DNA from 4 places in the Streptomyces sp. AK010 genome. Region 2 is predicted to be linked to each of the others. Evidence: riboswitches for the same ligand, from Rfam matches in the RefSeq annotation. Region 2 holds a riboswitch; each other region holds the start of a gene.
The links. Region 2 has a riboswitch for cobalamin ahead of HDC93_RS16705 (energy-coupling factor ABC transporter permease). Riboswitches for the same ligand answer to the same signal wherever they lie in the genome.
Positions count from the first base shown of each region.

Region 1: linked by a shared signal. The riboswitch ahead of HDC93_RS11375 (cobalamin biosynthesis protein) and the one ahead of HDC93_RS16705 (energy-coupling factor ABC transporter permease) in region 2 are both predicted to bind cobalamin.
Region 3: linked by a shared signal. The riboswitch ahead of HDC93_RS24925 (ribonucleoside-diphosphate reductase subunit alpha) and the one ahead of HDC93_RS16705 (energy-coupling factor ABC transporter permease) in region 2 are both predicted to bind cobalamin.
Region 4: linked by a shared signal. The riboswitch ahead of HDC93_RS24225 (prenyltransferase/squalene oxidase repeat-containing protein) and the one ahead of HDC93_RS16705 (energy-coupling factor ABC transporter permease) in region 2 are both predicted to bind cobalamin.

Region 1 is NZ_JACHCX010000005.1:56,188-58,378, reverse strand. Features, by position in the region: gene HDC93_RS11380 (cobyric acid synthase) at 1-45, opposite strand, end outside; gene HDC93_RS11375 (cobalamin biosynthesis protein) at 61-1,056, opposite strand; cobalamin riboswitch at 1,156-1,314, opposite strand; gene HDC93_RS11370 (hypothetical protein) at 1,432-1,653, opposite strand; gene HDC93_RS11365 (inorganic phosphate transporter) at 1,687-2,191, opposite strand, start outside.
Region 2 is NZ_JACHCX010000007.1:314,438-316,628, forward strand. Features, by position in the region: gene HDC93_RS16700 (serine/threonine-protein kinase) at 1-641, shown strand, start outside; cobalamin riboswitch at 770-955, shown strand; gene HDC93_RS16705 (energy-coupling factor ABC transporter permease) at 985-1,686, shown strand; gene HDC93_RS16710 (energy-coupling factor ABC transporter substrate-binding protein) at 1,683-2,051, shown strand; gene cbiQ (cobalt ECF transporter T component CbiQ) at 2,058-2,191, shown strand, end outside.
Region 3 is NZ_JACHCX010000014.1:20,095-22,285, forward strand. Features, by position in the region: gene HDC93_RS24925 (ribonucleoside-diphosphate reductase subunit alpha) at 1-992, opposite strand, end outside; cobalamin riboswitch at 1,115-1,249, opposite strand; gene HDC93_RS38720 (hypothetical protein) at 1,794-1,970, shown strand; gene mctP (monocarboxylate uptake permease MctP) at 2,053-2,191, opposite strand, start outside.
Region 4 is NZ_JACHCX010000013.1:113,176-115,366, reverse strand. Features, by position in the region: gene HDC93_RS24230 (SCO2322 family protein) at 1-25, opposite strand, end outside; gene HDC93_RS24225 (prenyltransferase/squalene oxidase repeat-containing protein) at 22-1,233, opposite strand; cobalamin riboswitch at 1,346-1,483, opposite strand; gene HDC93_RS24220 (SAM-dependent methyltransferase) at 1,653-2,191, shown strand, end outside.

The DNA.
Region 1 (2,191 bases), on a different contig from region 2:
GCCGGCGTCGGAGGTGGTTCCGGCGACGAGAAGCCCACCGCTCATGTCATTTCCCCCTCTTCAGCGACCGCGCGCCCTTGAGCGACGGCGCACTCCCGAGCGACCGGACGCGCTCCTGGACAACCGCGCACTCGTCAGCAACCGCGCGCCCGCGCACACCCCGAGCGCGAGCCACGTCACGCGCTTCGACAGCCGCACGGCCCGCTCGACGTCGTGCGTGCCGACGGCCCGCCCCCGCGTGTTCAGCACGGGCCGGTGCTCCACCCGCCCGCCGTACGAGAGCGTCCCGCCCAGCCGCACCCCGAGCGCCCCCGCGAACGAGGCCTCCACGGGACCGGCGTTGGGACTCGGATGCCGCACCGCGTCGGCCCGCCACGCCCGCACGGCCCCCCGCGGATCCGGCCCGGCCAGCACGGCGAGCACGGCGGTCAGTCGCGCTCCGGGCCATCCCGCGAGGTCGTCCAGCCGCGCGGAGGCCCACCCGTACCGGCGGTACCGGGCCGACTTGTGCCCGACCATGGCGTCCAGGGTGTTGACGGCCCGGAACCCGAGCAGCCCCGGCACCCCGCCGACGGCCCCCCACACCAGCGCCCCCACCACGGCGTCGGAGGTGTTCTCGGCGACCGACTCGACCACGGCCCGGGCCATGCCGTCGGCGTCGAGGGCCTGCGGGTCCCGCCCGCACAGATGCGGCAGCCGGGCCCGGGCGGCCTCGACGTCCCCGGCCTCCAGGGCACGCCCGATGGTCCGCGCCTCCCGGGCCAGCGACGTACCCCCGACGACGGCCCAGGTGGCGGCTGCGGTCAGCGTGATGGAGGCGACGGCGGACGGCCGCACGGCACGCGCGGCGACGGACCCGAGGGCGACGGCCCCTCCGGCACACACGGCGGTGTGCAGCGCGCCCCACCCGCGGTGGTCCCGCCACAACACCCGTTCCACGGCACCCGCGGCCCGCCCGAACGCGGCGACCGGATGCCCCCGGTGAGGATCACCGAGCAGCAGGTCACCGATCAGGCCGGCGGCGGCGCCGTACGCGAAGACGCGACCGGCACCCATGGGCTCAGCCGGCCAGGAGGGCGGGCAGGGGTGGGGTGTTGAACCTCGATCGGCAGCCGCGCATGGCGATATGTGTCCTCACTCAGGGTGTCCACGCCCTGGTTCGACTAGACCGGCGGTGAGAGTTCCTGGCTCCCGGGGATCGCTACCCCGGTGACAGTGGCGGGACCGCGCCGGACTTTCACCGGCTTCCTCTCCTGCCGCCGTATTGGCCCCGGCAGTCCACCACGGCCGGGAACCGCCGTCAACTTGCCGTTGACCTGCGAGGGGAGAGTGTGGAGAACCCCACATCGCCCCCTTGCGTACACACGACGACCGGGCGGCACGGAACCGGAGTTCCGTGCCGCCCGGTGGACACGACGTGCGGTCAGGCCCTCAGGCCACGATCAGATAGATCCCGTATCCCACGGCCGCCGCACACGCGGCGAAACAGGCGTACGCGCCGGTGACCGCGAGCCCCGCGGATCCGCCCTCCGCCACCGCACGTTCGCGGCGCGACAGGCCGGTGATGCCGAGGGTGAACAGGCCGACGAGGGCCACGGTGACCACGAGGCTGATACCGAAGACGGAACCGAGGGCCGCCCAGTCGATCTTCATATCGGAGACTCTTCCTTGTAACCGGTGGCGGGGTCAGACCGTGGTGGTCGTGGTCGGCGTGCGCTCGGCGGTGGCCTGCGACGGGAACGCGGGGATCGGGTCCTCCGACGCCTTGGCCGAACCAGTCGCGGGGGGCGGCGTCACCGCGGCCATCGCCGTGGTGACCACGCCCGCGGGCTCCGCGTCGTCGGTGTCGTTGACGTTGGTGTGGTCGACCACCTCGCGCCGCGACAGCTTCCAGATCGCCGCGCTGGAGGCGATGAGGAAGACCGCCACCACGGCGGTGCCCCAGCTGCCGAAGCCGGTGACGTACTCGGCGAGAGCGCCCACCAGGGCCGCCGCCGGCAGCGTCAGACCCCACGCGACGAACATCCGCGTCGCGGTGGACCAGCGGACCACGCCGCCCTTGCGGCCGAGCCCGGCGCCCATCACCGAGCCGGACACGGAGTGCGTCGTGGAGAGGGAGAAGCCGAGGTGCGAGGAGGCGAGGATGACCGTGGCCGCGGAGGTCTGGGCGGCGAAGCCCTGCTGCGGCTGG
Region 2 (2,191 bases):
GCGGCGCCTGGCGGGGCCTGCCCGAGCCGCTGCCGGAGGCCTCGCCGCCGCTGCGGCCCAGGACCACGTCCGCGGTGATGCCCGCCGGGCCGGGCCCGTACCCGGCGGCCGGGGCCGGCAGTCCGACCACGTACGCCCTGCCCGCGACTCCGGGGCACCGCAGCGCGGCCCGGGCGGCCCAGGCGGGGCGTTCGGGACGCTCCCGCGGGCGGGGCGGCCCGGGCAACCGGTCGCGACTGGCCGCGACGGCAGCCGCCGCGGCGCTCTTCCTCGCCGCGATGCTCATCGGCATGCGCTGGTTCTCGCCCGACACGACCGCGGAGGGCACGGAGCCGGACGCGTCCCCGAGCGCGAGCAGCCCCGCCGCCACGCCGTCCACCGACTCCGCGTCCTCTTCGTCCTCCGATTCCGAGGCCGGTCCCGGGGCCGGTCCGGCGGTGGCCGACGCGCCGGCCACCGGCAGCGTGGCCGATGTCACTCCCTCCGCGCCGACCGCATCCCCGACGCCTGTCGCGTCCGCGCCCGGCACCGCCCCTGCGACCCAAGAGGCGGGCCCCGGCGGGCCGGAGAAGCCGAAGCCGGAGAAGCCGCGCCGAGCCGGGAAGGACGGGGAGGGCGACGGCGACGGAGGCGACGACTGACGCGGCCCGGACGCCGCACGGCGGACCCCTGACCGGAGCACGTGGATCAGCCGGGGGATGCGCCGGTGTGCGAGCGGGCGCCCTCTTGCGCGCCCCTTGGGTGGCTTGTCATCGCCCTTACCCCGGCCTTATTGTCACCAGGCCTTGGTGAACGGGAAATCCGGTGTGATGCCGGTGCGGCCCTCGCCACTGTGAATCGGGAAGTCCGGCTCCGGCCCTCACGGGCAGCCACTGGGTCCTTGTGACCCGGGAAGGCGGAGTCCGGGCGGTGGTACCCGTCAGCCAGGAGACCGGCCAAGGCGCGTCAACCATCCACGAGGTGCTGGAGAGGGTCTGCTGAGCCATGCACATTGCCGAGGGTTTCCTTCCTCCGGCGCACGCGGTCGCCTGGGGCGTCGCGTCGGCGCCGTTCGTCGTCCACGGGGTCCGGTCACTCACCCGTGAAGTGCGCGAGCACCCCGAGAGCACTCTGCTCCTGGGTGCGTCCGGCGCCTTCACGTTCGTCCTGTCCGCCCTGAAACTGCCGTCCGTGACCGGCAGTTGCTCACACCCCACCGGCACGGGCCTCGGAGCCATCCTGTTCCGGCCGCCCATCATGGCGGTGCTGGGCACCATCACCCTGCTGTTCCAGGCGCTGTTGCTCGCGCACGGCGGCCTGACCACGCTCGGGGCCAACGTCTTCTCCATGGCGATCGTCGGCCCCTGGGCCGGATACGCCCTCTACAAGCTGCTGCGGCGCTCCAACGCCCCGCTGATGGTGGCGGTGTTCTCCGGCGCGTTCGTCGCCGACCTGTCCACCTACTGCGTCACCAGCGTGCAGCTGGCGCTCGCCTTCCCCGACCCAGCAAGCGGATTCCTGGGCGCGCTCGGCAAGTTCGGTTCCATCTTCGCCGTCACCCAGGTTCCGCTCGCGGTGAGCGAGGGTCTGCTGACCGTGCTTGTGATGCGGCTGCTGGTGCAGTCCAGCAAGGGCGAACTGACCCGGCTGGGCGTGCTCCTCGCCAAGAAGCAGGCGCGGACGGAGACCGAGGCGGTGACCCGATGAAGAGGAACACGAAGATCAACTTGGCGCTGCTGCTCGCCGTGGCCGCGCTCGCGGTGCTTCCCTTGGCGCTCGGGCTCGGCGACCACAAGAAGGAGCCGTTCGCGGGGTCCGACGGCGAGGCCGAGACGGCGATCACCGAGCTGAAGCCGGACTACGAGCCGTGGTTCTCACCGCTGTACGAGCCGCCGTCCGGTGAGATCGAGTCGGCCCTGTTCGCCCTCCAGGCGGCTCTCGGCGCCGGTGTCCTCGCCTACTACTTCGGTCTGCGCCGGGGCCGTAGGCAGGGTGAGCAGCGGGCGCTGGAGCGGGAGGCCGACAGCGCGCTCGCCGGCGCCGCCGGGAAGTCCACCGCAGAACAGGACTGAGCCCGGGTGCTGCCGATCGACGCGGCGGCGCACAGCAGTCGCTGGCGCCGCCGCCATCCCGTGGACAAGGCCGTGCTCGGGCTCGGCCTCACCGTGCTCGCGATCTCGCTGCCGCCCTGGCCGGGCGCGGCCCTGGTCCT
Region 3 (2,191 bases), on a different contig from region 2:
AGGTTGTGCGTGCGGCGGGCGTCCTCGCCGGTGTTGTCGCGCAGCTCCAGGAACTCCTCGATGTCGGCGTGCCAGGTCTCCAGGTAGACCGCCGCCGCGCCCTTGCGCCGGCCGCCCTGGTTCACCGCGGCGACCGAGGCGTCGAGGGTCTTCAGGAACGGGACGATGCCGTTGGAGTGCCCGTTGGTGCCGCGGATCAGCGAACCGCGGGCGCGGATGCGGGAGTAGGCGACCCCGATGCCCCCGGCGTGCTTCGACAGCCTGGCCACCTGGTGGTACCGGTCGTAGATGGAGTCCAGCTCGTCCTTGGGGGAGTCGAGGAGGTAACAGGACGACATCTGCGGGTGCCGGGTGCCCGAGTTGAAGAGGGTGGGGGAGGAGGGGAGGTAGTCGAGGCGGCTCATGAGCCCGTACAGGGACGCCACCTCCTCCAGCGCGCGGGTGGTGTCGTCCTCGGCGAGGCCGCTCGCCACCCGCAGCATGAAGTGCTGGGGTGTCTCGACCACCTTGCGGGTGATCGGGTGCCGGAGCAGATAGCGGCTGTGCAGCGTGCGCAGGCCGAAGTAGCCGAAGCGGTCGTCGGCGCCGGTGTCGATCAGGGCGTCGAGCCGGGCCGCGTGCAGCCGTACGAACTCGGCGGTCCGGTCGGCGATGAGGCCCTCGCGGTGGCCGACCGCCACGGACTCGGTGAAGGACGTGACGCCCTGCGAGGCGGCCTCCTCGCGGATGCCGATGGTCAGCAGCCGGGCGGCCAGCCGGGAGTAGGCGGGGTCCTCGGAGATCAGACCGGCCGCGGCCTCCGTCGCAAGCCCCCGCAACTCCGCTTCGTCCGCGGCGGCGGACCGGCCGCGCAGCGCGGCGGCGGCGACCCGGCCGGGGTCGGCGTCGGGGAGGTCGGCGGTCAGCTCGGTCAGGGTCCGCAGCAGCGCGGTACCGGGAGCGTCGTGCTCCTCCTCGGCGGCTGAGACCGGTTCGGCTGGCGCGATGGTCACGTGGGGCTCTCCCTCGCTCGGCACGGGGCCTCGTCGAGGGCGGGGGGCAGCACACGAGCGCACGCGGCGTCGCGTCCACCGGCCCATTCCACGAGGCCCGGACGTCAGGGCACACCGGCCGGGTGGCCGGGTGCGCTGTCGGCAGGTCCTCGGACTGACTCCCGTGCGCCTATATGGGCATGGGTACACCGTTGCGGGACAGTTCCGGATTCCCACCGGATTCCCCTGCGGCGACAGCGAGCATGAGCATACATCTTGTGCCGGGCTCGGTCGGCACCCCCAGATGTTGTGTCGCGGTGGTGTCGGAGCGTCAGCTGATGGATGAGGAGAGTGATCCCTCGGGGCATGTCCCACCGGGTTGCGGGGCGCCTTGGAGTGCTTTCCATGGAAGTAGGTGCCGGCGCCCGTCAGATCCTCCGCAGCGGGAACCCTCTCGGAGGGAGCAAACGCCATGACGAGGGCCGTCCGTCGCACGCCGGGCAAGGAGCGGCCGCGCAACGCGCCGACGGTGACAGTGATCTGCGCCGGGCGGCAAAGTGGACCAGCCGCGGCTTCGTCGGCCACTGGCACAGTCTGACCATCCGTCTTGAGGCCCGAGGCACCACCCGCCCGAAGAAGGGACGGGCGCCCCGACGAGGTCGAGGAGCGCATGATCCGCGCGGAGCAGTCCGGCATGCCGCTTCCGCCGTGTCTCCGTACGAACCGCGAACCGCTGCGGCCCGGTACCGCGACCCCGCCCCAGCCCGGCACCACATGCCTGCCCGACTGCAGTTCCGACTCTGCCCGTACCCGTCACGGGGCGTGCCCCATGGAGAGATCCGGGAGCCGTTCTGCCGCCAGCAGCAGGCTCTGCTGCCCGGACGCCTGCGCCGCTGGTTCCCGAGGCTGCTGCGCCGGAAGACACCGCCCTGGGTGAGCATGCGCGTCCGCGAACTGGACCGCTTCTGGCATGCCATGGCCACACGCACGCGCGACTAGGGCACGGGGTAGGTGTGCCCCTGGGAGGATACGACGACGGGCCGCCGGGATCCCCCGACGGCCCGCCCCCGCTGTGCAGGACTCAGTGCGCGGATCCCGCGGTCGCAGGCGGAAGCTCCACCTGGACCCCCGGGTCGCCCGCGTCCGCCGTGTAGTCCTCCGGCTTGGTCTCGTCGACGCCGTCGGGGGCCTTCAGGGCCTTCAGGACGAAGGTCAGGACC
Region 4 (2,191 bases), on a different contig from region 2:
GGAGCAGAAGGGCCCGGCGGATCACGGCTGCTGCTTCTTCTTGCGGCCGGTGAACAGGAAGCCGATGCCGATGCCGGCGACGAGGCAGACGCCGACGTACCACCAGACGCCGAAGAAGTCCGAGCCGGAGTCCTCCTTCTTCTCGTCCGCGGCCTTGGTCTTCTCCGCGGCCTGCGGGGCCGGGCCCGTGGCGCCCAGCTGCTTCACGAGGTCCGCGCCGCCGAAGTCGCGCGGGTTCGTGCCCGTCGCGTGGGCGGCGAAGATCAGCTGGGCGTAGGCGGCCGGACCGCTCTGCGCGGCCCAGGCCGCGGAGTTCTTCTCCAGCCACCGCACGGACTTCTCCGCCTGCGCGGTGGCGCCCTGCGCGGCGAGCGCGACGACCGCGTCGGCGGTGTTGCCGTAGTCGGGCTGGGGCTCGGCACCGGCCGGCGCGGACATCAGGTGCCCGTCGTCCTTGGCCAGGGCGGCGGTGAGGTAGCCCGCGCCGTTCGCCGCCGCCTGCTCCGGCGTCCCGGCCTTCTCGCAGGTCGCGTCGGACTTCTCGCCGGGCTCGACGACCATGCCCTTGCCCAGGGCCCCGAGCACACCGGCCGCCGTGGCGTCCGCGTTGGCGGCGAGCTCGCCCTTCTTGTCCGGCTGGAACGCGAAGGCGCCGTCGTCGTCCCCGCCGCAGGGCAGGGCGAGCTTCAGCAGCGCGTCGTAGGGTGACTTGCCGCCCTTGACGACCTGGTCGGGCTTCTCGCCCGCGGCGGCGAGCGCGCCGATGACGACCGACGTCGAGTTGGTGTCGCTGGCACCGCCGGGCGAATAGCCCCAGCCGCCGTCCTCGTTCTGCACGGACTTCAGCCAGCCGACGGCCTTGCCGGTGACGTCGTCGTGCCCGCCGAGCGCGGTGAGGGCCTGCACGGCGGCGGACGTGGCGTTGGTGTCCAGCATGGTCTTGGCGTCGCACGCGGCGGTGGGGTCGGGGCGGTACGCGGCGAAGGAGCCGTTCTCGCACTGCTGCCGCGCCAGCCACTGCACGGACTTCGCCGCCGGCTTCACACCCACGGTGTCCTGCGCGAGCAGCGCGAGCGACTGGCGCCAGACACCGTCGTACTTCGGGTCCGTGCCGCCGTACAGGGCGGACGGGAACGCCTGGGAGGGCGACGGGGACGGGTCGGCGGCGGCCGGGGTGGCGGCGCCGACCACGGCGACGGCGGCCAGGACCGCGGCGCTGCGGCGGACGTTCATGATCGGCGGGTGCCTCTCCCTGTGGGGGAGCCGGGCAGCACGGGGCACCCCCCGGCGGCTCGGCTCCGTATACCTCGACGGTGCCGTGCACCGGCGGACCGCCGGGCACGTGAGCCGGTCACGAAACCGTACGGGGCGATCCGGCTCACCACCTCGGGCGGCGGTTCACGGTTGCGGGTCAGCGCCGGAATTGCACCGGCTTCCCCCCGTACGGTGTGATGACGACCCGCTCACTGTACCCGCACGTGGGAAACGGGCCGAGGGGACCGGGGCCCCACGGTACGGGGCCGCCGGTCAGGTGAGAGGGGGGACCGAGGCGGATCTGAGGAACTCCCTGGTGCCGCACAGGAGTTGATCCTCTTCGGGGCGCCGACCGGCTAACGTGGGGCTTCCTACGACCACACACCGCAGGAGCGTCCATGACGGAGCAGGAGCCGTTCCCCAAGATCGACACCTCGGTGCCGCACTCGGCCCGGATCTGGAACTACTGGCTGGGCGGGAAGGACAACTACGAGGTCGACCGGGTGGCCGGTGACGCGTTCCGTGAGGTCTTCCCCGGGATCGAGACCGGTGCCCGCGCCGCCCGCTACTTCCTCGCCCGCGCCGTGCGCCACCTCGCCGCCGAGGAGGGCGTCCGCCAGTTCCTGGACATCGGCACCGGCCTGCCCAACGTGGACAACACCCACCAGATCGCCCAGCGGGTGGCCCCGGAGAGCCGGATCGTCTACGCCGACAACGACCCGCTGGTGCTGGCCCACGCCCGTGCCCTGCTCACCAGCACGCCGGAAGGCGTCACCAACTACGTCGACGCCGACCTGCGCGACCCCGGCGCCATCGTCCGGGAGGCCGGGAAGACCCTCGACTTCGACCAGCCCGTCGCCCTCATGCTGATGGGCATCCTGGGCCACATCGAGGACCACGACGAGGCCCGCTCGATCGTGCGCCGGCTGGTGGACGC